DNA from 3 places in the Ancylobacter mangrovi genome. Region 3 is predicted to be linked to each of the others. Evidence: predicted binding sites of a transcription regulator. Region 3 holds the regulator's gene; each other region holds the start of a gene.
What was found. The regulator LexA, encoded in region 3, represses DNA repair genes until DNA is damaged. The targets are predictions, from matches to a motif close to TGTTCNNNNTGTGTTCNG.

Region 1 (9,476 bases), on a different contig from region 3:
TGTCGCATAGATAGTGGGATTATTCCCACTTCGCAACATGAATTTCCCACGCGGTAACCCACTTTGAATTGTGGGATAATTCCCAACATGGAGAGTAAGCTGCAGCGGGTCGTCGAAGGCCGCCTGAAGGAACTCGATATCGGCCCGGTTCAAGCTGCCACAGCAGCGGGCATGGAGCGCACCTTCATTCGGGACATTGTGATGGGGCGTAAGGCCTCGGTCCGTCAGTCGAGCATGCCACTCCTCGCGCGTGCTCTGGGGTGGTCGGTCCAACAGCTTAACGCAGCCCTCGAAGGAAAGTCGGACGTATCGTCCAATGAACTTCAGCCGGTAACTGCCGCGCTCATTCCCGTTCGCCTCCAAGGATCAATCGAAGCCGGATCCTGGCGGGAAGTGGATCAGTTCGACGATGTCCAGGACGAGCTTATCTATGACACCCGCGACCCCGACTTTCCGCAGGGCCGCCTCTTCGCCAACGACGTCGCCGGCGACTCGATGAACGACCTCAAGCCGCGGCCGATCATGCCGGGGGACCGAATCATCAGCGTGATGTTCGACGACCTTCGCGGGCGGGTCCCGCTAAGGGACGGCATGGTCGTTGTGATCGAACAGACGCGCGATGGCGGGCAGATGCGCGAGCGCTCCGTGAAACAACTCGCCATCTTCGAGGATCATTACGAGTTTCATCCCCGGTCCACCAATCCGAAGCACAAGCCGATCGTCGTGAACCGAGACCTCGAGGCCGATGACGGTCGAACAGTCGAGGTGCTCGGGCTCGTGCGGAAAATCATGAACACGATTCCGATTTCGTTCCGGTAGCGATCTAATCTTGCTTCCCAAGATCGTGCGCTGCTGCCGCCTCACCGGATTTGAACCCGGGCTCATGTGCGATCTCGGACGGCTTAAGATTGGAGACAGCAAACATAAGCAGGATAAAGATAAGAATGGCGTATACAGCCCCCACCGCTAGACGAACCCTACGATAATCTTCGATGCTCGCGCGAAGCGGCTCCTCGCTAAGCTCCTCTACATCTTGTTGTCGAAGCACCGTGTTAATCTCGCGCTTCCAAATAGAGCGGCCGTCCTTCTGTTGCCTAAAAAACCGCTCATTAATGAAAACTTGAATGCCGAACGAAAACACCAGAAATGCCACTGCGCCTAACGCTAGCATTGCTGCCGTCGTCTGACTTGACGCCTTTCCGGCATCGGGTAATATTTTGAGAACAAAAGGCAACGCTGCGATCGCAACGTCCTTCCACATGGCTCCCGCAAGCTCCTGCGCCCGTTGAGCGGACTTCTGCCCCTCATCGACGACAGCTTTGCGTAGTTCTGCCAGCGCCTTCAGCGTGTCCTTGCTTCCAGATTTAACATACGCGGCGTAGGCGGCTTTGGCTGAATCCAACGCACCATCGCCCAGGTCACGCAATTCGCCTCTTCTATGAGTTCTGGCCCATTCGGCTGCCAACAGCAGGTGCCGCGTGTCTGCGTCCTTCGCGTCCGGAAACACCCAAGCAGCACCTTCCTGGAGGCGCGGCATGAGGCTTAGCGCCTCGGCGTCGTTCATCGCCACCGCGCACGAAGGTGGCCCACTGAAATGATAATTCGTCACGCCATCGGCAAACGACACTCTATCCGACAGCGCCGCCAACAGACGCCGGGCGGCCAGAATCCCCCAGACTGCATAAGTCTCTCCCACTCGTTCGGGCGCTCCTCTAATCAGCCACGGCCTTACATCACCAGGTACCAGCATTCTGCCGGTAAAATCGCTGACGTAGGATCTCGGATCTGGAAGCGGTTCGGATGGCGCGAATCCCTCGGGCTCATCATTCGTCCAGAGCTGTAAGCGGTTCCGGTATGTTGAAAAGGTCTCATGCGGCTCCATATCGGCAATGAAAACGTGATCAACTGTCGCGAGATCTTTCTCCCAACGGGTCATTGATCTAGCCAAAAAAAGGCACAACCGTCCTGCCACCTGCCGCTTCGAAACCGAAATTCTAAAAAATTCTTCTGGACCCGGTTCGGCATCGGACTCCAATTGCCCGTCACCGTCCGCCTCGGTGATGGTCACCGCAGCAATGTACGACGGCGGCGCCGCGCGCAATCGAAGCCACCGAGCGCGCAGATCATCGTCCGCCAACGCCGCCCGGAGGATCAGGAGGTTTGGACGCTCATCAATGTCATTCTCCGTCGCCGTGGCGATGAGGAGATTAGCGACGTCCCTCGGGTTCATCGAACTGCTGCTCAAGGCGATCGTGGATGATGATCCGTTCATCTTCCACTTCAATTGCGCCCAACATGTCGTCGGGCACGCGGATTTGGATCTGATTTCTTGTCACATAGCGCCACAGCGCGGGCGGCCGCACCTTCTCCGGCGTGAGCACAACCGGCGCCCCCTCGATCCGCTCTCGCTTCAGCGCATTTCGAAACTTTTGCACCAAGGGATGACCGTCCGGGAGGTTTTGCCCGACGACCGCTTCGAGGAAGCGCTTTTGATCGTCAATTCCCAGGGCGCCACCTCCGGCGGCCGCGTCGTAAGTACGACGATTGGCCTCACGAAAAACTTCCGGAGATACCAAGTCCTTATTGCCACGGATCAAGTCGCGCACGACCTTAACCAGCTTCTCGCTCAACTCCGCATCATCGTGGAGACGCTTGGCTGCGAGAAACGCCTCGAAATACCTCGCCACCTTCTGCTGGTTGCGACGATCGAGCACCGTCAACTCACCCCCATCATCAGTCAAACGGATTAGCGCGGACTTCTGCAGTGCTTCGCGATTCTGCACAAACGTCCGCTCCAGCGAGTCGAGGCTGACGCGCTTTCGGCCGCCCGCCGCGTCTGTCACATCGTACGTGAGCACTTTCTCGTCGTCGTACTTGAGCAAGGCAAAATACTCTTCTTCTCCGGCCCTCAAACGAAATACCATAAAGGCCCCCGCCGCGGTCGAGCCGCCGTGCTGGCGCTGAAAATCTTCGGCCAGTTTCTCACTCTCTTCTTGGAAACGCCTAGGATCAGCAGCAATCCGCCCAAGACGCTCGCGAGTTGCTGATGCATCGGTGAACACATAAGGAGCTCCACCATTGACCGAGCCAATCCGCTCCAAAAAGAACCCGGCGAAACGACCGGGCTCTATGACTTCAAGTCGAACGAAATGCTCCTCGGTTGGGCCTACTAGATGGAACACCATCTGCTCAATCCGAAGCGCTTCCAGTTGGTCATCATCGAAGAACGCCATCTATCCCCCCGCAGTATTGTACGATTCATGTTTTGCCCGACCTGACGCTGCAGCACAGGAGACTCCGTGCGTCATTCGGCTCGCGAGAACGGTAGCATAATGCGTTGGGATCAGCAGCAGAACATCGCGAACCGTTAGTTGGCGTCGAGCCCTTCTTCTGGAACGTCGCCATAAGCCGCGATCAGCACCGGCGGCTCAGCATCGCCGCTCTCGGTCTCCACTTCGGTCGAAAAGGCGATGGCGCCGGCCTTCACCAAGCTTAAGCGCTTGGCCTTTCGGTTGGCATCCTCGGCATCGCGCGCTTCCATTGGGATGCCGGCCTTAATCCGCCCGCGCTTTAGCGCCTCGAAGGGCTGAACGACAAAGAATGTCTTCTTGGGCATGACCTCGTCTCCTTCAGGGAAAATGCCGCGGGCGCGGCCGGCGGCCGGCTGGCATGGGCAGGCATGTTTCTTCATCGCCTCCGCGGAGCACATGGCGCGCCATGGTGACGTCATCGGCACGTATGCCGGTTTCCGACATGATCGCTTCGGCAAGCGCCGGCTCCTCGGCGACCCAGTCCAGAAGCGAGGCGAGAAAGCGCGGATCGCTTGCGCAGGTCCTGACCGCTCTCGCCTCGATCCCCATCTCGGTAAGGAAGCGCTCGAGGCGCAACGCATCGTTCGCGAGAGCGCCCAACACGCGTATGGCGATCCACTCGGCATAGTTGCGAGCCTGTCCGACCCCATCACGCATCGCATGCCTCCGGCAGTCTCAGCTGCACCACGCCAGCAATGAGCCCGATCGGGTTAGCGCAGATGCTGCAGACGAAGCGCTGGCGCTCCAGGAAGGCACTCTCGAGCAGCTCGTCGATCCCGGTCGGCGCATCATCCACGCGCGGGACGTCGACGAAAAACTGGCTCTCGGCGACGCAATGCTCGCACCTCAGATGCAGCCGGAAGCGCGCCGCCAGGCGATCATAGTCCCCTTTTTCCGCTTCGTTCATGATACCTCACACCCTGCAATGTTCTTGTTATGTTCCATATCCTCAAACATGATCGCTCCTGAGTCGAGTCCAATCGGCGGCGGTAGTCGGCTTTTCTAAATTATGGGTTATTTCCCACTTATAGATTGACAGTGGGAAATAACCCACTTAGCGTAACTCCATCAGCCGCTCCTGCTGACGCGTGCCCGGCGGCGGTCAACCGCTCCCCCCAGCCCGACCGACCGCCGGGCACGCCAACCGCTGATGGAGTTCGCGTCATGTCCGATAAGCAGCACATGTTCTGGATGGTCTACGGGCTTGGCCAGGGACAGCCGACGGTTCGGCACAAGACCTATGCGTCGGCGCGCGACGAGGCCGCGCGTCTCGCCCGAAACCATCCCGGCGTCTCGTTCTTCGTTCTCGCGGCGGTGAGCGTGTCGCGACGCGTCGATGTCGAAACGACCATGCTCAATCCCGGCGTCTCGCTGGGGATCGAGGGCTTGGACGAGGACGCTCTCATCCCCTTCTGAACCAACTCCGGCGGCCGCACGTCCCGCCACGGCCGGATCGCTCCTCCCTCACAATCCCAAGTCGATCCGGCCGCCCTTCTCTTTCACGAGGCCAGCGCATGATCCCGCATTCCCATGCCGAGGAATCCCAGCTTGCCCGGACGCCCGAATTCCAGGCGGCCCGCGCCATCGAGCTCGCGGCCTCGGAACTCGAGACCCTGCGTCTCCAGGCACTCGATCTCGCCGAGACGCTCTCCACCCACATCCGCTCGCTCAAGGCGCGCTCGCGCGACATGCGTGACCGCCCGTTCCGCACCGAGGAGCCCGCCAGTGAACGCCGCTGAGACGCCCGTCGAGAAGTGGCGCCTGCGCAAGACCCGCGCCGAGGCGACCCGTGAGCTTCTGGTCCAGCGCTTTCCGCGCTGCTTCATGCCCAAGGGCCAGCCCAAGCTGCCTTTGCAGAAGGGCATCCGGCAGGCCACCCGCGCCGCCGCGCCGGACATCAGCGCCCGCCGGCTGCACGAAGCGCTTTCGGACTACGTCCACGGCCGCACCTATCTGCGCGCCATGACGGCCGGCGCCGCCCGGATCGACCTCGACGGGTGGCCGGACGGCATCGTCTCCGAGGACGAGGCGCGCGAGGCCCGGGTTCGCCTCAGGCGCGCCGATCGCAACGCCGCACACAAGGGTGCCGACCATGGCCATCGCGATGCTGCGTGATCTCTGCGCCCTCGGGCTTTTCCTTTCTGCCCTCGCCTTCTGGGCCGGCGTCTTCACGGGAGCGATGTGATGGTCTGGAAACAGCGAGGCACCATCGAACGCGTGCAGGTGGAGGTCGACCTGAGCGACTTCGACACCGGCCAGCTTCTTCAGGAACTGATCGACCGGCAGATCATCGAAAGTGCCGACGCCGAGAAGTTGCTCGCACGCGAGAAGATCACCGTACAAGGCACAGCGATCTCCCCCAACGACGAGATCTGCCTCGCGCGTTCCGAGCTGGCGATCGGCCGCAGGAGCGAAGCGCTCATCCATATCGAGCGCGCCCTCGGCAACGACTTCATCGGGAGGCTCGCCTGATGGCATGCCCCCTTCCCTTCCTGACCCTCGGCGGCGCGCTGCTGGGCCTCCTCCTCGGCCTTATGATCTTCGGGCCGCTCGGCTTCTGGGTCGGCTTCCGCACCGCCTGGCAGGACGATTTCCCTGCGCCGGGCTCATCCGATCCCTACGCCCAACCCTTCCAGGACGACGTGCGCGAGGTGCCCCATGCGTGAGCACGACGAGATCGTCGACGCCATGGCTGTCAGCCTGGCGCAATCCACCTGCGATCTGGCGGACGAGCGGGAGGTCGCGCTTCTCCTGCTGAGCGCCGGCTACGACGAACGGGAAATCGCCGATCACCGCCGGCAGGCGGTCCGCCTCGCCGCTGCCGGCCGGCGCAACGACAGCCTTTGCGCCGGCCTCTCGGGAGGCGCCCATGGCTGAGGTTCATGCAACCCCGGAATTCGCGGCGGCCGCGCTGGCGATCAAGGCTCAGATCAACGACCTGATGGCGCGCATCGTCGCGTGTGGGCTGTCGCCCGCGGAGGTCGAGCGCCTCCTTGTCGGCATGACGGGGCGCGCCGCCTGCTTCTGTGCCGGCGCTTCGAAGGCGCTTGCGGGATCGCCGCCTCCTTCCGATGCCCACCCGGACGACATGCTCGAATGGGTCGACAAGACCCTGGCGAGGATCCGGAACGAGATCGAGGCCGAGCTGCGCCAGGCCGCCGCCCGCGCCTTCCCGGAGGTGCAGGGCCATGGCTGACCTCGTCAAGCGCATCGCCGCTTGGATACGGCGTCCCTGCGCGGCCGAACTGGACATGCGCGCCATTCTGCGCCGCGCCGCGATCGATCCCGGCGCCTGCCGCAACTGCCGCTTCTGGAAGCGCGGGCCCGCTTATTCGCAGCGGGGCGAGTGCCGGCGGCTTCCCCCGCCAAACGATCTCGGCTGGCCGCGCACCGACATGCACGGCTCGTGCGGCGAGCACCAGCGGATCGGAACCGGAGGTCGCCCATGACGGACGCCCCGAACATCTTCGTCGCCGGGCTCGGCCGCTGCGGCACCACGCTGGTGATGACCATGCTCGACCGCGGCGGCTTTCCGGTCGTTGGGAGCCGTCCGGCTTATGAACTCGACGAGATGCGGCCCGGCCAGCACCAGGAGGCCACCCTTCGGCAGATGCGCGGGCGCGCGGTCAAATGGATCGACCCCACCGCCTTCCCGGTGCCGATCGGCACACGGGCGCTCACGGTCTGGATGCATCGCGACCCGATCCAGCAGGCCCGCTCGCAGATGAAGCTGCTCGGGCTGGAAGCGAACCGACAGGACGCCCGGCGCATGGCGGCACGCCTACGCGCCGACGAGCTGCGCGCCCGCGAGACGGTTCGCCGCCTCGGGCCGGTGCTCGACATCGCCTTCGAGAGCATCCTGCAGGATCCGACCGGCACCGCCATCCGTCTGTCGGTCTTCCTGGAAGGTCATGGGAAGCTGGAGACGGCGCCGGCGGCATCGGTCGTCATTCCGCGCTCGCCGCTCTGCGCGCCGGATCTCTCCATCGAGTTTCACCTCATGCGGGAGGCCGGCCATGTCTGAGCGGCGCCTCTATGAGCTGATCAATCCCTCGGACGCGATCACCTTCCGGGCGACCGTCGAGGAAGCGGCCTTCATTGCGGCTCGGATGCTGCAGGGTCCGTATTTCGTGAAGGACGCCGAGACCGGCGAAGAACCGAAGATCGACGATCTGGGGTCTCGGTACGACGCGCTCTGGAGCGACGCCGAGCGTCTGGCCTCCTATGCGCTGGCTTACCGGTCGTTTCTCGTGGGCAACCCGTCCGACCGTCGGCTGTTCGAAGCCGCGATCGAAAGGATGCCGCCGGATGCCGCCGATGAATATCGGCGGGAATGGCATGCGGCGCGGTGCACGTCGTTTAACGACATCTGCGCCGCCTGCTGGGAGACGGCGGAGAAGATCGCCGCATATCGGCCAGAGGCCGCCCATGACTGATCGCTCCGGTCTTTCTCCAGAGGAACAACGATCATGAGCAAGCAGTGCTTGGCCGCCGGTCCGTGGACGATAGCGGACGACCTCACCGTCTTCGCGGCGGACGGAACGCCGGTCTGCGTCATCGGTGATCCGTTCGAGCCGATAAGCGATCAGGACCGGCTGCATGCCGCAGCGATCGCGATTCTTCCCGAGATAATCGAGACACTCGGCGTGTTCTTCGAAACCTTCGCGCCCGATGACTGGACGCCGGAAGAGTACCCCGACGTCGCCCAGGCGGAAGAGATCTTCAAGTGCCTTTCCGTCGCCGGATACCGGAGGGCGGCGTCATGAACCTCGCGCTCCCGGACAATCCCGGCGCCGTTGGCCCCGGCTGCGATTGAAGGGTTTTCAAGACACATGACCCGGCACCTCGAAATTCGCCTCACCGACGCTCATATCGGCATCTGGCAGAGCGATCCGAACGATCCAACCTTCAAGACCGAGATCTTCGACGGCCTGATCCGCCTGCTTCGTGCGCGGGGCTGGACGGTCGGGCGCGATCCGCGCGTGCACACGCACTACCGGTCGATTTCCAAGAACCACCGCATCGCCCGCAAGGGAGAGATCCGCGCCGAGTTTCACATCTGCGGGCACGCGATCACCTTCGAGTTCTGGGCCACCACGTGGAAGAGCGATCACGTCAACGGGCACCGGTACGATTCCAACAGGATAGACCGTTTCGACTACCTCGATCGGTTGCGAATGCGACAGCTCGAAACCGTCATTTCCTCCTGGTGCGAACAACGGGCTCAGATCTCGGTCAGCCGTTCGCGACCTCATCCCTCGTCGGGAAAGATCACCGCCCGAGCTTTCGTCGAGAGCAGCTATGCCGAGAGCTGGCACTCGGACAAGGCACTCGGACGGCCGCTATGCAAGAGCGATGAAAATCGGCGTAGCCGCGACGGCTGTCTCCTTGAACAGGGCATGACGGTTTGGACGAAGGACTACAAGGGGCGGATCGTGCGGGGCACGGCCCTCTACCACATCAACAACATGTGGTGGGTCGTTGCCGGGCCGTATGCGCTGCTGAACGTCTGCTCCCGCGATATCTACGTCGAGTGCCCGGAGGACGTCCGTCGCAAGCGCAACGGTCGTGAGCGCCGCGTGCGCCTCGAGGCAGAATTGGCCAAGGCCATCCGGCGTGACGATTTCCGCCGGGCGGACGTCCTGCGCCGGATCCTGTTCGGCTCGGAACCGACCTACCGCATTTGGTCCCGCAAGAACGACGCCTATTATCGCGCGGATTATTGTGGCTACACCACCGACGTGGTGAGCGCCGGCCGGTACACCCGCGCGGAGGCGGAGCGCGAGGTGCGGCGCGTTCCCCATCATCTGCACGCCATAGGGCCGGACGGCCGCCGTGAGGATTTTGGGACGAGTTCGGAGTTGGTGGCATGAACGCGCCCCTCTCCTATCGCCGGTTCCTCGAAGCGAAAATGAAGGTTGCCCCGTCGACCGGCATCTCCGTGCCGCTGGACGGGATCAACCCGGCGCTCAAGCCCTTCACGCGAAGCATCGTCCAATGGGCAGCGGCGGGTGGGCGCCGGGCCATCTTCGCCAGCTTTGGTCTGCACAAGACCTCGACGCAGATCGAGCTCTGCCGGCTGCTGAAGGCCCGCGTCGGCGGCGAGGCGCTGATCGTGCTGCCGCTCGGCGTGCGTCAGGAGTTCTTCCGCGACGCGCGCGAGCG
Region 2 (9,476 bases), 140 kb from region 3:
TTCTGCTGCAGCCCGCCTGGCGCAATTTCTTCGAGAACGTCCTCACCGTGCAGTTCGACCACCGGCTGGTGGCCTACCTGCTGCTGGCGCTGGCGATCGGCAACTGGCTCAGCGCGCGGCGGGTGCACGGCGCGGTGGCGAAGCGCGCCCTGCTGATCCTGGCGCTGGTGTGCACGCAGGCGTTCCTCGGCATCGTCACGCTGATCAACCAGGTGCCGATCGATATCGCGCTCGCCCACCAGTTCGGCGCCACCATCGTGCTGATCGCGGCGACCGTGAACGTGGTGCGCATCCACCAGTCCGCCTGAGCCTGCCCGCCGGGCGCGCGAAGCCGTCCGGGGACCCGCCCCAAGGGAGGCTCCCGAACCGCGCTATTCCGCCGCGCTGCGGGGCTTCATGGGCCGGCGTGCCAGCACCTCGGCGAGGAAATGGCCGGTGTGGCTGCGCTCGTTCTTCGCGATCGTCTCCGGCGGGCCCGCCGCGACGATCTCGCCGCCGCCGTCGCCGCCTTCCGGGCCGAGATCGATCACCCAGTCCGCGGTCTTGATGACCTCGAGATTGTGCTCGATCACCACCACCGTATTGCCCTGCTCGACCAGCTCGTGCAGCACCTCGAGCAGCTTGGCGACGTCGTGGAAGTGCAGCCCCGTGGTCGGCTCGTCGAGGATGTAGAGCGTGCGCCCGGTGGCCCGGCGCGAGAGCTCCTTGGAGAGCTTCACCCGCTGCGCCTCGCCGCCCGACAGCGTGTTCGCCTGCTGCCCGACCTTGATGTAGTCGAGGCCGACGCGCGAGAGCGTCTCCAGCTTCTCGCGCACCGCCGGCACCGCCTTGAAGAAGGCCGCGCCTTCCTCGACCGTCATGTCGAGAACGTCGGCGATCGACTTGTTCTTGAATGTGACCTCGAGCGTTTCGCGGTTGTAGCGCTTGCCCTTGCAGACGTCGCAGGTGACGTAGACGTCGGGCAGGAAGTGCATCTCGATCTTGATGACGCCGTCGCCCTGGCACGCCTCGCAGCGCCCGCCCTTCACGTTGAAGGAGAAGCGTCCCGGCCCATAGCCGCGCGCCTTCGCCTCCGGTAGGCCGGCGAACCATTCGCGGATCGGGGTGAAGGCGCCGGTATAGGTCGCCGGGTTGGAGCGCGGCGTGCGCCCGATCGGCGACTGGTCGATGTCGATCACCTTGTCGAGGTGCTCCAGCCCCTCCAGCCGGTCGTGCGGGGCGGGCGGTTCGGAGGCCCCGTTGAGGCGCCGCGCCACCGCCTTGTAGAGCGTGTCCACGAGCAGGGTCGACTTGCCCCCGCCGGATACCCCGGTGACGGCGGTGAACAGGCCGAGCGGGATCTCGGCGGTCACGTCCTTCAGATTGTTGCCGCGCGCGCCGACGACCCGGAGCAGGCGCTTCGCGTTCGGCTTGCGCCGCCGCGGCACCGGCACCGACAGCGCGCCGGTGAGGTACTTGCCGGTGAGCGAGTGCGGGCTGGCGAGGATGTCCGAAGGCGTGCCCTGGGCGACGATGCGCCCGCCATGCACGCCCGCGCCCGGGCCGACATCGACCACATGGTCGGCGGCGAGGATGGCGTCCTCGTCATGCTCGACCACGACGACGGTGTTGCCGAGGTCGCGCAGCCTCTTCAGCGTGCCGAGCAGGCGCTCATTGTCGCGCTGGTGCAGGCCGATGGAGGGCTCGTCCAACACATAGAGCACGCCGGTCAGGCCGGAGCCGATCTGCGAGGCGAGGCGGATGCGCTGGCTCTCGCCGCCCGACAGCGTGCCTGAGGCGCGGGCGAGGGTGAGATAGTCCAGCCCCACATCGAGCAGGAAGGCGAGGCGCTCGCGGATCTCCTTGAGGATGCGCACCGCGATCTCGTTCTGCTTGTCGGTGAGCTGGCCGGGCAGGGCGGTGAACCATTCCAGCGCCGCGCGCACGGAAAGCACCGCCGCCTCGCCGATGTGCCGGCCGGCGATCTTCACCGCCAGCGCCTCGGGCTTGAGCCGGTAACCGTGGCAGGCGGCACAGGGCACGGCGGAGAAGTATTTGCCGATCTCCTCGCGCGCCCAGTCGCTCTCGGTCTCGCGCCAGCGCCGCTCGAGATTGGTGATGATGCCCTCGAAGGTCTTCGAGGTCTCGTAGGCGCGCATGCCGTCGTCATAGACGAAGCGGACCGTCTCGCCGCCCGAGCCGTAGAGGATGATCTCCTGCGCCTTGGCAGGCAGGTCTTCCCACGGCGTGGTCAGCTTGAAGCCGTAATGGCGGGCGAGTGCGTCCAGCGTCTGGCCGTAATAGGGCGAGGAGGACTTGGCCCAGGGCGCCAGCGCCCCCTGCTTCAGCGAGCGCGAGCGGTCCGGCACCACGAGCTCGGGGTCGATCTTGCTCTCATGGCCGAGGCCGTCGCAAACCGGGCAGGCGCCGAACGGGTTGTTGAAGGAGAACAGCCGCGGCTCGATCTCGGGAATGGTGAAGCCGGAGACCGGGCAGGCGAACTTCTCCGAGAAGATGATGCGCCGCGCCGCGCCGCTCTCATCCGCCTCGTCGGCGAATTCGATCACGGCGATGCCGTCGGCGAGGCCGAGTGCGGTCTCGAAGCTGTCGGCGAGGCGGCTCGCCATGTCGGCGCGCACCACGAGGCGGTCCACCACAACGTCGATGTCGTGCTTGAACTTCTTGTCGAGCGCCGGCGCCTCGGCGATCTCGTGGAAGTCGCCGTCGATCTTGACCCGCTGGAAGCCCTTCTTCTGGAAATCGGCCAGCTCCTTGCGGTATTCGCCCTTGCGCCCGCGCACCACCGGCGCCAGCAGGTAGAGCCGCGTGCGCTCGGGCAGGGCGAGGACCCGGTCGACCATCTGGCTGACGGTCTGGCTCTCGATCGGCAGGCCGGTCGCCGGCGAATAGGGCACGCCGACGCGCGCCCAGAGCAGGCGCATATAGTCGTAGATCTCGGTTACGGTGCCGACCGTCGAGCGCGGGTTCTTCGACGTCGTCTTCTGCTCGATGGAGATGGCCGGGGACAGGCCGTCGATCTGGTCGACGTCCGGCTTCTGCATCATCTCCAGGAACTGGCGGGCATAGGCCGAGAGGCTCTCGACATAGCGGCGCTGGCCTTCGGCATAGATGGTGTCGAAGGCGAGCGAGGACTTGCCCGACCCCGACAGGCCGGTGAACACGACAAGGCTGTCGCGCGGGATCTCCAGATCGACATTCTTCAGATTGTGCTCACGAGCGCCCCGGATCGTGATCGAACGGGCATCGCGGCGCGGCGAGGGATCCACGCGGTCCTTCATTGATGTCTCTTCATGCGGGCCCTCGGCCGGGCCGATCTTCACATCTGTTCCGTACCCGACACCGCACGCTGGGCAAGCCGGCGGCGCGGATCAGGCCGGAATGTCGGCCCGGCTATCGCATTCCCTTCCGGCCTCGCAGGCACGAATGCCCGCCGGCCGGGGATCAGAAGGCGATGCCGGCGCCCTTGAGGGCGATCGCCGCGCAGCCCAGCGCGGCGATGAGGCCGCCCGACACGGCGAGGAGCGCCCGGCGGATCATCATCTGGCGGGCATCCTCGGCGCGCAGGGCGATAGCGCGGGCGGCACGGCGGCGATTGCGCGGATCGGTCATGGCATCACAAGCTCGATAAGCGTCTCGGTTGACGTGTCCTTAACATAGTGGCCCTTCCGGCGGCTGCAATTGCACGAGTCGCATGCTTGCGCCCATCAGGCCACAATGCTAGGAACATAACAAGAACAATTTACATGGGCACGCTACGAACGGCCGGCGCGGTGCCGCGAGCGTGCCAATATAGTGGACAAGCATGCCGTGTGCCGCGCCGTGCCCGGCGTGGTTGGCTATAAGATCGGGTCTTTGACGGGAGGACGCCGGCACGGCGTCCGGATGCGGAGGATAGGATGGCGGGCAGCGTCAACAAGGTGATCCTGGTCGGCAATCTCGGCCGCGATCCGGAAGTGCGTACGTTCCAGAACGGCGGCCGGGTGTGCAATCTGCGCCTCGCCACCTCGGAGACCTGGCGCGACAAGGCGTCGGGCGAGCGCCGCGAGCGCACGGAGTGGCACAGCGTCGTCATCTTCAACGAGAACCTGCTGCGCGTTGCCGAGCAGTATCTGCGCAAGGGTTCGAAGGTCTATGTCGAGGGCCAGCTCGAGACCCGCAAGGCGACCGACCAGTCCGGCGGCGAGCGCTATTTCACCGAGGTGGTGCTGCGCCCGTTCCGCGGCGAATTGACCATTCTCGACAGCCGCGGCAGCGGCGGCTCCTCGGAAGGCGAGGATTACGGCTCCGGCGGCAGCGATTTCGGCTCGTCCGGCAGCTTCGGTGGCGGTAGCGGCGGTTCCGGCGGACGCTCCTTCGGCGGCGAGCGCAAGCCGGCCCCCATCGGCGGCGGCGGCTCGGGCGGCGGCGGCGATCTCGACGACGAAATCCCGTTCTGAGCCTTGTGCCGCACTATTGGGCCTTGTTCCGCACTGAGCCTTTGCCGCAATGGGCGTCTGCTCGCACGGGGGCCCGCCCGTGGGGCTCGATGGTCCAGCCGGACCGGCGGGATGAGGCCGGCGAGGCGGCAGCGTGTAAACCGCCCGGCTGCCTTCCCGTGCGGAGCGCCCGATGGTGGACGCCGGGACCGGCGACCGAGCGGCACGGGATGAACCTGGCGCCGCTTCTCTAGGCTTCCCTGCCGATCCGGATTCACGCCTTTTCGGCCCTTGCCGACCTCGGCCTCGGCGTGGCGCAGTTCGGCGGGCCTAAGGCCACCGCGTGCGGCCCGCCGCGGCGCTGGCCGGGTGTGGTGCGGCGCTCTGATGGTGACCGGGGTGGCCGGCTCGTCCCGAATCCACCAGATGCGCAGGTTTGGCCGTTCGGGCTGATCTACTTCCTGCCGCCCTACGTGATCTGGGTGCCGCAGCGCGAACTTCCGGGTACCTATCGGCATGCCGTACCGTGCCGCCAGCGGGCGAGGCCTCGCACGCTCTTCGGCGGGCTGAAGCCGGCGAACTCGTTCACGTTCTGGCGCAGGCGCCCAATGCTTCGGGGGCGCGTTCGGCAGCCGTGTCGCCGCGACACGCGGGCGGGTCACGGCATGAACGTGGCCTTGATGCCGTCGATCACGAACTGCACGGCGAGGGCGGCGAGTACCACGCCAAGCAGGCGCGAGAGGATGGCGTTGCCGGTGACGCCGAGCAGGCGGTTCATCCGGTCCGCAATCAGGAACACCAGCAGGCAGCTCGCCAGCACTGCGAGCGTGATGGCGAACAGCGCGGCGAGGCGGGAGGCCTCGCCATGTGCCTCGCCCGACAGCAGCAGCATGGCGGTGATGGCGCCCGGCCCCGCCATGAGCGGGATGGCGAGCGGGAACACGGCGATCATGCGCAGGTGCTGCTCGCGCATCGCCGCCTCGGCGGCCTCGAACTTGCGCTCGCTGCGGCGGGCGAACACCATCTCGAACGAGATCGTGAACAGCAGCAGCCCGCCGGCGATCCGGAAGGCAGGCAGGGTGATGCCGAGCGCGTGGAGCAGCGGCGCCCCGACGAGCCCGAACAGCACCAGTATGGCCAGCGCAATGACGGAAGCGCGCACCGCCACCGCCCGCCGCTCCGTCGCCGACAGGTCGGAGGTCACGGCGAGGAAGATGGGCGTGAGGCCAATCGGATCGATGACCACCAGCATAGTGACGGCCGCCGAGAACACGTAGTCCAGCATCAGTCAGCTCCCCCGCCCGATCACATGCCGCATCCAGCGCCTTTCGCGCTGCGTTAGCCGACCTATGTTTACGCCCCCGCGCCCGAACTCGGCCCGCCAGCACCCACCTTCGGAATCCCGACAGGCGGCCGCATGAGCCGGCGAAGGGTCGGCGCGTCGCGGTCCGGGCACCCGGCGTCACCCGACGCCGCCGGCACCGGAAGCGGCCCAGAATGGCCGTTTCATGATACCTGTCGGCCTTGGTTCCGCCACGTTCTCCCAGCGTCGCGAAGTGTGGTCTGTAATGCATTGATTTTCAATGTATATTTCGGGCCTCGGCGAAGGCGTCCGGCTGGCGTCTCGCAGCGGAATCGGCTAGACAGGGGGCACCTTATGCAACCTGAGAAAAGTCGCTTCCTTGTCCGATTCCGATACGTCTAGGCCCGAGGGCGCAGAGCCTTCGGATATTCGGCCCGTCTCTATCACCGACGAGCTCTCGCGCAGCTATCTCGACTATGCGATGAGCGTCATCGTCTCGCGCGCGCTTCCGGACGTGCGCGACGGGCTGAAACCGGTGCACCGGCGCATCCTGTTCTCGATGCGCGAGAACAATTACACGCCCGAACGCCCGTACAACAAATCCGCCCGCGTCACCGGCGACACGATGGGCAAGTACCATCCGCACGGCAACCAGGCGATCTACGACGCGCTGGTGCGCCTGGCGCAGGACTTCTCGATGCGCCTGCCGCTGGTGGACGGGCAGGGCAATTTCGGCTCGATCGACGGCGACCCACCCGCGGCCGAACGCTACACCGAGGTGCGGCTCGCCCGCCCGGCGATGACACTGCTCGACGACCTCGACAAGGACACGGTCGACTTCGGCGAGAACTATGACGGGCGCGAGCGGGAGCCCACCGTGCTCCCCGCGCGGCTGCCGAACCTTCTGGTGAACGGCGCCGGCGGCATCGCGGTCGGCATGGCGACCAACATCCCGCCGCACAATCTCGGCGAGGTCATCGACGCCTGCGTGGCGCTGATCGACGATCCCTCGCTGCAGGGCGAGGCGCTGCTGGACTACATCCACGGTCCCGATTTCCCGACCGGGGCGCTGATCCTCGGGCGCAGCGGCATCCGCCAGGCCTATCTCACCGGCCGCGGCTCGATCGTGATGCGCTCGCGAACCAGCATCGAGACCCTGCGCAAGGATCGCGAGGCGATCATCGTCACCGAAATTCCCTATCAGGTGAACAAGGCGGCGATGATCGAGCGCATCGCCGAACTGGTGCGCGACAAGCGCCTCGAGGGCATCGCCGAGATCCGCGACGAGAGCTCCCGCGAGGGGCTGCGCGTGGTGTTCGAGATCAAGCGCGACGCGCAGGCGGACATCGTCCTCAACAATCTGTTCCGCATGACCGCGCTGCAGACCTCCTTCGGCGCCAACATGGTGGCGCTGAACGGCGGCCGGCCGGCGGTGATGACGCTGCTCGACCTGCTCACCGCCTTCGTCGCCTTTCGCGAGGATGTTGTTAGCCGGCGCACTAAATTCCTGCTGCGCAAGGCGCGTGACCGCGCCCATGTGTTGGTGGGCCTCGCCATCGCGGTCGCGAACATCGACGAGGTGATCCACACCATCCGCACCTCGCCCGATCCGGCGACGGCGCGCGAGGCGCTGATGACCCGTCACTGGCCGGCGCACGACGTCGCGCCGCTAATCGCGCTGATCGACGACCCGCGCCACAAGCTGGCGGAGGACGGGACCTACCGGCTCTCGGCCGAGCAGGCCCGCGCGATCCTCGACCTGCGCCTGCAGCGTCTCACCGCGCTCGGCCGCGACGAGATCGCCGACGAGCTCGACAAGATCGCCGTGGAGATCCGCGACTATCTCGACATCCTCGGCAGCCGCGAGCGCATTCGCTCCATCGTCAAGAGCGAGCTCGTTGAAGTCAAAGACCAATTCGGCACACCGCGGCGGACCGAGATCACCGAGGCCGACGGCGATTTCGAGGACGAGGACCTCATCGCCCGCGAGGAGATGGTCGTCACCGTCTCGCATGCGGGCTATGTGAAGCGCGTGCCGCTGTCGACCTATCGCGCCCAGCGGCGCGGCGGCAAGGGCCGCTCCGGCATGCAGACGCGGGACGAGGATTTCGTCACCCGCATCTTCGTCGCCTCGACCCACGCGCCGGTGCTGTTCTTCTCCTCCAAGGGCCAGGTCTACAAGCTGAAGGTATGGCGCCTGCCGGTGGCCGCGCCGCAGGCCCGCGGCAAGGCGCTGGTGAACATCCTGCCGCTGACCGAGGGCGAGCGGATCACCTCGATCATGGCGCTACCGGACGAGGAGACCTGGAGCCGGCTACAGATCATGTTCGCCGCCACCTCCGGCTCGGTGCGGCGCAACCAGCTCTCCGATTTCACCAATGTGAACCGGAACGGCAAGATCGCCATGAAGCTGGAGGAGGGCGAGTCGATCGCCGACGTCGAGCTCTGCGGCGAGGACGACGACGTCCTGCTGACCAGCGCCAACGGTCAGTGCATCCGCTTCCCCGTCACCGAGGTGCGCATCTTCAAGGGGCGCGACTCGATGGGCGTGCGCGGCATCCAGCTCGAGGGCGGGGACCGGCTGATCTCGATGGCGATCATCCGCCATGTCGCGGCGACGGCCGAGGAGCGCGCCGAATATATCAAGCGCGCCAACGCCGTCCGGCGCAGCCAGAACGGCGCGGAGGAGAGCGGCGAGGCCGATGTCGAGATCATCGATGCCGATGCCGAGGAGGTCGCGGCCGGCGGCGGCGAGCTCGACCTCAGCCGCTACGCGCAGATGAGCGCGGCCGAGCAGTTCATCCTCACCCTCTCCGAAAACGGCTACGGCAAGCGCACCTCTTCGTTCGAGTACCGCACCACGCGGCGCGGCGGAAAGGGCATCGTCGCCATGGCGGTGAACAACCGCAACGGCCCGCTGGTGGCGTCCTTCCCGGTGGAGGAGACCGACCAGATCATGCTGGTCACCGATGGCGGGCAGCTCATCCGCTGCCCCGTCAACGGCATCCGCATCGTCGGGCGCGGCAGCCAGGGCGTCATCGTGTTCGACACCGCCGAGGACGAGAAGGTGGTCTCGGTCGAGCGGGTCAGCGAGGAGGAGAGCGAGGACATCGCCGGCGAGGATACGGCCGAATAGCCGCCTCGCCCCGTCCTCACTCCGGGAGAATCCCATGCGTCGTCTGTGCGTCTTTCTCGGCTCCAATCCCGGCCGTCGTCCGGGCTATGAGGAGGCGGCGGCGAGCCTCGGCCGTACGCTGGCCCGCGAGGGCATCGGCCTCGTCTATGGCGGCGCGTCGGTCGGCCTGATGGGCGCGCTCGCCAATGCCGCGCTCGAGGCCGGCGGCGAGGTGATCGGCATCATCCCGCAGCGGCTGATCGACAAGGAGATCGGCCACAAGGGCCTGTCGGACCTGCGCGTGGTCGGCTCGATGCACGAGCGCAAGGCGCTGATGGCGGAACTCTCCGACGGCTTCATCGCCCTGCCGGGCGGCGTCGGCACGCTGGAAGAGTTGTTCGAGGTGTGGACCTGGGCCCAGCTCGGCAGCCACGACAAGCCCTGCGCGGTGCTGAACGTCGAAGGCTATTTCGAGCGCCTGCTCTCCTTCATCGACTATGCGGTGGAGGAAGGCTTCATGCGCGGGCCGCATCGCGACATGCTGCTGGTGGCGAGCGAGCCGGCGGAACTGCTCGACAAGCTGCGCGCCTATCGCCCACCGACGGTGACCAAGTGGATCGGACGCGACGAACGCTGAGCCTCG
Region 3 (9,476 bases):
GTGATGATGTCGGGCGAGGCGACGCCCTCGCAGATCGGCGCCATCCTCATGGGCCTGCGCGTGCGCGGCGAGGACGTGGAGGAGATCGCCGGCGCGGTCACCACCATGCGCGCCAAGATGCTCCGGGTAGAGGCGCCGGAAGGCGCGGTCGACGTGGTGGGCACGGGCGGCGACGCTTCGGGCTCCTACAACATCTCGACCTGCGCCGCCTTCATCGTCGCCGGTGCCGGCGTGCCGGTCGCCAAGCACGGCAACCGCGCGCTGTCCTCCAAGTCCGGCGCGGCGGATGTGCTGATGGCGCTCGGTGTCCGGCTCGACCTGACACCCGAGCAGATCGCGCGCTGCATCGCCGAGGCGGGCATCGGCTTCATGTTCGCGCCCGCCCACCACCCGGCGATGAAGCATGTCGGGCCCACCCGCGTGGAGCTCGGCACCCGCACCATCTTCAACCTGCTCGGCCCGCTGTCGAACCCGGCCGGCGTCACCCGCCAGATGGTCGGCGTGTTCTCCCGCAACTGGGTCGAGCCGATCGCCCAGGTGCTGCGCTCGCTCGGCTCGACCCGCGCCTGGGTGGTGCACGGCTCGGACGGGCTCGACGAGATCACCACCACCGGCCCGACCCATGTCGCCGAACTCGTGGATGGCGAGATCCGCAGCTTCGAGATCACGCCCGAGGAATTCGGCCTCGAACGCGCCACCTCCGCCGCGCTGAAGGGCGGCGACGGCACGGCGAACGCGGCCGCGCTGCGCGCCGTCCTCGCCGGCCAGCCGAGCGCCTATGCCGACGTCGCGCTGATGAACGCCGCCGCCGCGCTGGTGGTCGCCGGCAAGGCCGACACGCTCGGCGACGCGCTGGAGATCGCCCGCACCAGCCTCAGGGGCGGCCATGCCGAGGCGGCACTCGACCGCCTCGTCGCGGTCTCCGCGATCGCGGAGTGAGGGAGGCGCCGATGGCCGATATTCTCAAGCGCATCGAGGCCTACAAGCTGGAGGAGATCGCCGCCGCCAAGCGCGCCGTCCCGCCGGCCGAGATCCGCGCCCGCGCCGAACAGGCCGATGCGCCGCGCGGCTTCCTCGCCGCGATCGAGGCGCGCATCGCCTCCGGCGCCACCGCGCTGATCGCCGAAATCAAGAAGGCGAGCCCGTCCAAGGGGTTGATCCGGCCGGACTTCGATCCGCCGGCCCATGCACGGGCCTATGAGGCGGGCGGTGCGGCCTGCCTCTCCGTGCTCACCGACGGCCCCTCCTTCCAGGGCGCGCCTGAATTCCTCACCAGTGCCCGCGCCGCGTGTTCGCTGCCGGCGCTGCGCAAGGACTTCATGCACGACACCTACCAGGTGTTCGAGGCGCGGGCGTGGGGCGCGGACTGCATTCTCGTCATCATGGCCTCGGTCGACGACGCGCTGGCGCGCGACCTGATCGAGACCGCCGAGGGCCTCGGCATGGACGCGCTGGTCGAGGTGCATGACGATGCCGAGCTCGACCGCGCCCTCGCCCTGCCGGGCCGGATGATCGGCATCAACAACCGCAACCTGCGGACCTTCGAGGTGACGCTGGAGACCTCCGAGCGCCTCGCCCCGCGCGTGCCGGCCGAGCGGGTGATCGTCGGCGAGAGCGGCATCTTCACGCCGGACGACGTCGCGCGCCTCGCGCTGGTCGACATCCGCACCGTGCTCGTGGGCGAGAGCCTGATGCGCCAGCCCGACGTGGCGGCGGCGACCGCCGAGCTGCTGGCGCCGGCCCCGCTCGCCCGCGCGGCGGGCTGAGGAAGGCGCGCGCCATGAGCGAGGAGCGCCCCGCCCTCTCCCATATCGACGCCAGCGGCGCGGCGAACATGGTCGATGTCGGCGACAAGGCCGTCACCGACCGCATCGCCGTCGCCGAGGGCCGCGTCGTGATGGAAGCGGCGACGCTCGCGCTGATCGAGAGCGGCAACGCCAAGAAGGGCGACGTGATCGGCACCGCCCGCCTCGCCGGCATCATGGCGGCCAAGCGCACACATGAGCTGATCCCGCTCTGCCACGCGCTGCTGCTGTCCAAGGTCGCGGTCGAGATCGAGCCCGATGCCGGCCTGCCGGGCCTCAAGGTGCGGGCGACGGTGCGCACGACCGGCCAGACCGGCGTCGAGATGGAGGCGCTGACCGCCGTCTCGGTCGCGTGCCTCACCATCTACGACATGGCCAAGGCGGTCGATCGCGGCATGCGCATCGAGGCGATCCGTCTCGTCGAGAAGGACGGCGGCCGTTCCGGCCACTGGCAGGCGGCGTGAGGATGTCGGCGTGAGGATCGCGGCATGAAGGCACTGATGCCGGTCGAGGAGGCGCTTCAGCGCCTGCTTTCCGCCGCCAAGGTTCTCGGCAGCGAATCCGTCGCGCTCGACGCCGCCGACGGGCGCGTGCTTGCCGCCCCGGTGGTCGCCCGCCGCACCACGCCCGGCGCCGACGTCTCGGCCATGGACGGCTACGCCGTTCACGCGGACGACGCGACTCTCGACGCAACGCTGCGCGTGACCGGCGAATCCGCCGCCGGGCGCCCATTCGCCGGCACGGTGACGCCGGGCGCGGCGGTGCGCATCTTCACCGGCGCGGTGATGCCCGAGGGCGCCGACGCCGTCGTGATCCAGGAAGACACGAGGCGCGAGGGCGACGCGGTCACCGTCACCGAGGCCGCGACCATCGGCCGACATATCCGCCGCGCCGGCGGCGACTTCGCGACCGGCGAGACGCTGCTCCCGGCCGGCCATCGCCTGCGCGCCCGCGACCTCGCCCTCGCCGCCTCCGCCGACGTCGCCGAGCTGGCAGTCATCCGCCGGCCGCGCGTCGGCCTCCTTTCCACCGGCGACGAGCTGGTGCGGCCGGGCGCCGGGGCGGCGGCACACAACGTCATCCTGTCCAACATCTATTCGGTCGGTGCCCTTGCCCGCCGTGCCGGCGCCGAGGTGGCCGATCTCGGCATTCTGCCCGACACCATGGCGGCGACGCAGGAAGGCGTGCACGCGGCGCTGGCGAGCGGGATCGACGTGCTGGTGACGACCGGCGGCGCCTCTGTCGGCGACCACGATCTCGTCGCCCCGGCGCTGACCGCGCAGGGCGTCGAGCTCGCCGTGCACAAGATCGCGCTGCGCCCGGGCAAGCCGCTGATGTTCGGCCGCTCGCCCGCCGGCACGCTGGTGGTCGGGCTGCCGGGAAACCCGGTCTCCGCCCATGTCTGCGCACTTCTCTTCCTCGTGCCGCTGCTGCGGGCACTGCAGGGCGAGGCCGTCGCGCCGAAGCCGGCCCTGAAACCCGCCAGGCTCGGTGTCGACCTCAAGGCCAATGACCACCGCATGGACTTCATGCGCGCGGCCATCGTCGGCGAGGAGGACGGCGTGCCCGTCGTGCGCCCACTGCCGGTGCAGGACAGCTCGATGCTGCGCGTCCTCGCCCGTGCCGACGTGCTGCTCGTGCGGCCCCCGAACGCGCCCGCCGCCCTGGCCGGCGAGCCGTGCCAGATTCTCCCGCTCGAGGATTGACCGCGCTGCCTTCAGCCTGTGTGCTGCGCGATCGCCGCAGGAGCCGATGCCGGCCGGCGCAGTAGAGGACTTCGCCGATGGACATCAACCTGCCGGACGTGCTCGCCGAGGTGCGCGCCGCCTTCGACCGCTACGAGCAGGCCCTCGTCACCAACGACGTCGAGGCGCTCGACGACCTGTTCTTCGAATCGGACACGACCATCCGCTATGGCGGCGGGGAAAACCTCTACGGCATCGGCGCGATCCGCGCCTTCCGCGCCGCCCGCTCGCCGGCCGGTCTGATGCGCCAGCTCGAGCGCACCGAGATCACCACCTATGGCCGCGACTTCGCGGTGGCGGCCACGCTGTTCCGGCGCGATACGGCGCCCGGGAAGGTCGGGCGTCAGATGCAGAGCTGGATGCGCACCCCCGGCGGCTGGAAAGTGGTCGCCGCCCATGTCAGCGTGATCGACGAGGTAAGCCACGTCGACGAGTGAATCGATAGAGGCGTGAGCGATATCAAGGCGCGGTCGGCGATTTGCGGATTTTGTTCGCTCATCGTGCTAAAGATCGGGCGCTGCGGCATTTTCGCGGCAGCGACTCGCTGCATTGCCGGGTACCCTGTCGCTCATGTCCGTGGTTTCCGTTCGCTTTCCCGCTGACCCGATGCTCTCCGCGAAGGCCGGTCGTGGGCGCGTGACCCGCGCCGAGAGCCTGCGCATGCAGCTCGCCGACGAGATCACGCGCGGCCTGCTGCCGCCCGGCACGACGCTCGACGAGACCGCCCTCGCCACCCGCTTCGGCGTCTCCCGCACCCCGGTGCGCGAGGCGCTGCGCGAGCTCACCGCCTCCGGCCTCGTGGATGCCCGCCCGCATCGCGGCGCGGTGGTGGCGCGCCCCGGCGTCGAGCGCCTGCAGAACATGTTCGACGTCATGGCCGAGCTGGAGGGCCTGTGCGCCGGCCTCTCGGCGCTGCAGATGACGCCGGCCGAGCGCCGCGCACTTGTGAAGCTGCACGATGCCATGGGCGAGTTGATGCGCCAGGGCGACTTCAACGCCTATCGCGAGGCGAACGACCAGTTCCACACCACCATCTATGACGGCAGCCACAACGACTATCTGATCGAGATCACCCTCGGCACCCGCCGGCGCCTGTCGCCCTTCCGCCGGGCGCAGTTCCGCGCGCTCGGGCGCCTCGGCTTGTCGCATACCGAGCACGACCGGGTGGTGACGGCGATCCTGCGCGGCGACCGCGAAGGCGCCATCGCCGCCATGCGCAGCCACATCGCCATCGTTCATGACGCTTATGAGCAATACGCTCAAAGCGTCTGATCTGACACGATAATCCAGATATCTTTCAGCCGCCGACGGCGTGGCTCTCGCGCCGTTCCTCCTCGGCGGCGAGAAAGCCCCGCCAGCCGCCGAACGCCGTGATGTCGCGCGCATTGGCCGCCGCGGCCGCCTCCATGAGGAAGCCCTTCACCTCCGTGCCATCGTCGAGCATCACCGACCCCACGCCGAGCGGAGCGGGAATGGCGGCGACCAGCCGGCCAAACGCTTCGGCGGGCAGCGCCCACACCTCGCAGGCGATAGGCGCGCCGGAGCCCGGACGGCCACGCACCAGCCCGGGCCGGCGCACCCGCCCTTCCGGCAGGAGATGCAGTCGGTAGTCGGCGCTGGTGCGCGCATTGCGCAGGAACACGCCACCGGCCGCCACCAGATCCCCGTTGAGCGGCAGGCCGGAGAGATGCGCGCCGAACAGCGCCAGCTCGAGAAAGCCCGGTGCCGGACGCGGCCTCGCCTGCGGGCGCGGTCCCAGCCGCCGGCCGGTCGCTCCCATGGTCAGGCCGGTATCCGCATGGAAGCCGGAGCCGAGCGCGGCGAGATGCGCGTCGCGCCCCGCCGGCGCCAGCAGCGTCACCCCCGCCGGCGCGTCGTCCGGCCGGATCTCGGCCGGCACCGACAGGGCGCACATGTCGAGCAGGTTCACGAAGTTGGTGTAGACGCCGAGATTGCTGTTGTAGCGCACCGGCTCGGCCAGCATCTGCTCGACCGTGTAGACGGTCGGCATGGTCGGCACCATCAGCGCGTCAAAACCGGCCAGCGCCGCGCGCGCCTGCACCTTCAGCTCGGCGAGCCGGTACTGGCCGCGGAACGCGTCGACCGCGCTGAGGCCCCGTCCCTGCTCGACGATGGAGCGCACCACGGGATGGAACGCGGCCGGCCGCGATTCCAGGAACGCGCCCACTGCGGCGAGGCGCTCGGCGACCCAGGGGCCCTCATAGAGCAGCTTCGCCGTGTCGTGGAACGGCGCCATGTCGATCTCCTCGACCTCGGCGCCCAGCCGCTCCATGCGGGCGACGGCGGCGGCGAAGGCCCGCTCGGCCAGCCGGTCGCCGAAGCTGACCAGATCCGCGCGGCGCGGCACCGCGATACGCGGCCGGGCGGGAAAGTCCCCCGGCGCGCCGATCGGCAGCGCACGCGAATAGGGGTCCGCCTCGTCCGACCCGCCCGCCGCGCGCAGCACCGCGAACGCTTCCTCGACCGACAACGCGAATACCGATACGCAGTCGAGGGAGCGGCAGGCCGGCACGACGCCGCTGGTCGAGACGAGGCCGAGGCTGGGCTTGAGCCCGACGATGTTGTTGAGCCCGGCGGGAACGCGCCCGGAGCCGGCCGTGTCGGTGCCGAGCGCAAACGGCACCAGCCCCGCCGCCACCGCCACCGCCGAGCCCGAGCTCGACCCGCCCGGCACCAGGTCCGCCCGCATGGCGTTACGCGGCGTGCCGTAGGGCGAGCGCGTCCCGTTCAGCCCGGTGGCGAACTGGTCGAGATTGGTCTTGCCGATAACGATCGCCCCGGCCCGGCGCAGCCGCGTCACGCAGCTCGCATCGCGGGTCGCGTCATAGGCGTAGTCCGGGCAGGCGCAGGTGGTCGGCAGGCCGGCGACGTCGATATTGTCCTTCACGGCGAACGGCACGCCATAAAGCGGCAGGCCGGCCGGATCGATCCCCTCCAGCGCCCGCAGCGCCGCCGCGATCGCCTGCGGCGTGCTGAGCGCGGTGAAGACCGCCGGATCGCCATGACGCTCGATGAGCTCGAAGCAGCGCGCAACCGTGTCCGCCGGCCGCGCCGCCCCGGAACGGTGGGCCGCGACGATGTCCGCGATGGTGCCGATCAATGTATCGTCCTTCCTGTGCTCCCGCGCTCATGCATAACACTTGAGCAGCACATAGGCCATTGCATACAGGAGCAGGAAACCGCGTTTCCACGGTGCCGGATTAGCGATCCATTTACCGATTGTGGAACACAAAAAGAACGGATAGTGTTTGTTCGTGATTTGTTTTCATTGCGGCGCGCGGACGGAAGGCATCGATGCTCACTCGCAAACAGCACGAGCTGCTTCGCTTCATCAATGACCGCCTCAAGCAGGACGGTGTTCCGCCCTCCTTCGAGGAGATGAAGGAAGCACTGGACCTGAGGTCCAAGTCCGGCATCCACCGTCTCATCACGGCGCTCGAGGAACGCGGCTTCATCCGCCGCCTTCCCAACCGGGCTCGGGCGCTGGAAGTGCTGCGCCTGCCGGAGGATTCGCAGCCGCCACGGGCCTCGCGCGCCTTCGCGCCCAACGTGATCGAGGGCAGCCTCGGGCGCGCCCGCCCCGCGGCGAGCGACGATGGCGCGTCGCGCTCGGTGCCGATCCCGGTCATGGGCCGCATCGCCGCCGGCACGCCGATCTCCGCGATCCAGTCGCGCGACCACACCATCTCCATGCCGCCGGAGATGATTGCGGGCGGCGAGCATTTCGCGCTCGAGGTGCGCGGCGATTCGATGGTCGAGGCGGGCATCCTCGACGGCGACCTCGCGCTCATCCGGCGGATGGACACCGCCAATACGGGCGACATCGTCGTGGCGCTGATCGACGACGAGGAAGCAACGCTGAAGCGGCTGCGCCGCAAGGGCGATTCGATCGCGCTGGAAGCCGCCAACCCGGCCTACGAGACCCGCATCTTCGGCCCCGACCGCGTTCGCATCCAGGGACGATTGGTAGGGCTTTTCCGGCGCTACTGAGGGCGCTTCGCGCCGGCGGGCCGCGGCGGCGCGAAGCGCCTCCGGCGGGTTGCCTTGGCGAGCGGCATCGATGGGCAGCGCCGGCTGGTCAGATTGGAAGCGGCATTTGTAACGGGGTTACCTGCCAGAGCTGACGGGCGGATGTGCACGAACTCACTGGTGAAGCTCCGAACGGCTCGAGCGGCCGGCTGGAATGTTGCTGGTCGCGGAAGGATCGCGGTTCTCGGCAGTTTTGCTCTGAGCCGATCCCTCGGCGAGGCGCGCGACGTCGCGAGCGAGGGTGGTGGACATACCCTCCGGCGCGAGCCTTGTCTCCCGCGGCGGCCTGGCCTCGGGAGGCAACCTGTGGTCTCGGGGAGGCAGTCTGGTCTCCGGCGGCAGCTTGGCCTCGGGAGGCGGATAACAAGACAGCGCCGCAGGCGCTGCGGAGTCGAACCCGGCTGGCGCCGATCCTTCGCCCCCGCCTCGTGCGCGGCTCAGTCGATTGTCTCGGTACGCGCGGACCCCAAGCGCACATGGGCTCTCGATAGGCATTCCTCCGGGGCCTCTCAGCGCGCCCGCCTCCGCAGGCCTTCATTGCGCGCGGTCGTCATTCCCGTTGCCCGTCATCGTCCGGCTCGTCATCCAACGCGCCGCCCCTGTCATTCGCCGGACTTTCCGCACTGGCTCGGCCGGCCGCGACCGGCTCGGCCGATGCACCCCTTCCGGGAGACAGCCCCGCCGGATCGACGCCCTGCGCGGGCGCAAGAAGGATATTGCCGGCCTCGGGAGATGGAGGCAGCCAGGGCCGCACCTCTCCGCCCGGCCGTGCCACCGAAAGGCGCCACTCCCCCGGCCCCGTCCGCGTCGCCGCCACCCCGCCGAGTTGGTGCCATGCATCGATATGGATCACCGTCGCCGCACAGTCCGCCGGCGGCTCAAAGGGCGTGACCACGATCTCGGCCCGCAGGCAGTCCTCGGCGAGCGAGCCGCGCTCGCGCGAGTAGGTGACGAGAGCACCATCGGGACCCGCCAGCGTGCAGCCCTGCGCGTCGCAGCGGGCTGCCTGCGTCAGATCGGCGGCGGGCACGGCGCGCACGCCCTCGGCGCTCAGCCATTGCGCCACCTCGAAGCGCTCGGCGATCCGCGTCGAGGGGGTGCCCATCAGCGAGAGCGCGCCGTCCGGCCCGCGCACGGCCACGGTGCGGGCGCGGGAATCGACATAGAGATCCGGCGGCCGTGCCAGCAGAAAGACGCATGCCCCGGCACCGGCCAGCAGCGGTCCCGCGAGAACGAGCCGCGTGCGCAACAGGCACAGGCAGGTCAGGGCGAGGCTGAGAAGGATGAGGCTCGCCATCGGCATGGCGGCGATGCCGCGATCCGCACCCGGCAGCGCGGCGACCGAATCCGCGATGCCGATCATCAGGTCGAGGCCCCAGCCCATCGCCCGCCAGGCCGGGCCGTCCCAGCCGAACGGCATCAGCATTGAGCCGAGCAGCCCCATCGGCATGACGATGAAGGACACCACCGGCATGGCAGCAAGGTTGGCGAGCAGGCTCAGGGGAGCGAGGCGCTGGAAATGGAAAGCGGCGAAGGGCGCGGTGGCGAGCCCCGCCACCAGCGAGGTCAGCGCCAGCGCCGCGACATAGCGCACCGGCCGCAGCGTCCAGCGCCGCGCCGTCGTGCCCGAAGGCGCCATCAGCCGCTGGCCCCACCTCTCATAGGCCGCCACCAGCGCCAGCGTCGCGGCGAACGACATCTGCGCGCCGGGGTCGAGGATCGCCCAGGGCGTGAGCACCATCACCACCAGCGCCGCGATCGCCAGCGTGCGCAGCGTCAGCGCCGGCCGGCCGATCATCACGCCAAGCAGAACCAGCAGCGTCATCACATAGGAGCGCTGCGTCGGCACATGCGCGCCGGACAGCAGCAGGTAGTA

Region 1: the regulator LexA is predicted to act here: its motif matches at 3,251-3,268, upstream of NVS83_RS04145 (nucleoid-associated protein).
Region 2: the regulator LexA is predicted to act here: its motif matches at 3,720-3,737, upstream of ssb (single-stranded DNA-binding protein).

Annotation. Positions count from the first base shown of each region.
Region 1 covers NZ_JANTHY010000001.1:839,639-849,114, reverse strand. Annotated here, with positions in the region: gene NVS83_RS04160 (hypothetical protein) at 1-1, opposite strand, end outside; gene NVS83_RS04155 (LexA family protein) at 88-819, shown strand; gene NVS83_RS04150 (hypothetical protein) at 824-2,272, opposite strand; gene NVS83_RS04145 (nucleoid-associated protein) at 2,208-3,233, opposite strand; gene NVS83_RS04140 (hypothetical protein) at 3,368-3,616, opposite strand; gene NVS83_RS04135 (DUF3572 family protein) at 3,630-3,968, opposite strand; gene NVS83_RS04130 (hypothetical protein) at 3,961-4,218, opposite strand; gene NVS83_RS04125 (hypothetical protein) at 4,476-4,727, shown strand; gene NVS83_RS04120 (hypothetical protein) at 4,826-5,050, shown strand; gene NVS83_RS04115 (ProQ/FINO family protein) at 5,037-5,426, shown strand; gene NVS83_RS04110 (hypothetical protein) at 5,496-5,783, shown strand; gene NVS83_RS04105 (hypothetical protein) at 5,783-5,977, shown strand; gene NVS83_RS04100 (hypothetical protein) at 5,970-6,188, shown strand; gene NVS83_RS04095 (hypothetical protein) at 6,181-6,507, shown strand; gene NVS83_RS04090 (hypothetical protein) at 6,500-6,760, shown strand; gene NVS83_RS04085 (sulfotransferase family protein) at 6,757-7,335, shown strand; gene NVS83_RS04080 (hypothetical protein) at 7,328-7,747, shown strand; gene NVS83_RS04075 (hypothetical protein) at 7,781-8,077, shown strand; gene NVS83_RS04070 (hypothetical protein) at 8,144-9,184, shown strand; gene NVS83_RS04065 (DNA methyltransferase family protein) at 9,181-9,476, shown strand, end outside.
Region 2 covers NZ_JANTHY010000005.1:150,716-160,191, forward strand. Annotated here, with positions in the region: gene NVS83_RS14075 (COX15/CtaA family protein) at 1-308, shown strand, start outside; gene uvrA (excinuclease ABC subunit UvrA) at 372-3,278, opposite strand; gene NVS83_RS14085 (hypothetical protein) at 3,442-3,609, opposite strand; gene ssb (single-stranded DNA-binding protein) at 3,897-4,436, shown strand; gene NVS83_RS14095 (MarC family protein) at 5,074-5,700, opposite strand; gene gyrA (DNA gyrase subunit A) at 6,098-8,854, shown strand; gene NVS83_RS14105 (LOG family protein) at 8,889-9,470, shown strand.
Region 3 covers NZ_JANTHY010000005.1:9,959-19,434, reverse strand. Annotated here, with positions in the region: gene trpD (anthranilate phosphoribosyltransferase) at 1-939, shown strand, start outside; gene trpC (indole-3-glycerol phosphate synthase TrpC) at 951-1,766, shown strand; gene moaC (cyclic pyranopterin monophosphate synthase MoaC) at 1,781-2,269, shown strand; gene NVS83_RS13435 (molybdopterin molybdotransferase MoeA) at 2,294-3,511, shown strand; gene hpxZ (oxalurate catabolism protein HpxZ) at 3,589-3,987, shown strand; gene NVS83_RS13425 (GntR family transcriptional regulator) at 4,157-4,822, shown strand; gene atzF (allophanate hydrolase) at 4,848-6,671, opposite strand; gene lexA (transcriptional repressor LexA) at 6,866-7,561, shown strand; gene NVS83_RS13410 (ComEC/Rec2 family competence protein) at 8,151-9,476, opposite strand, start outside.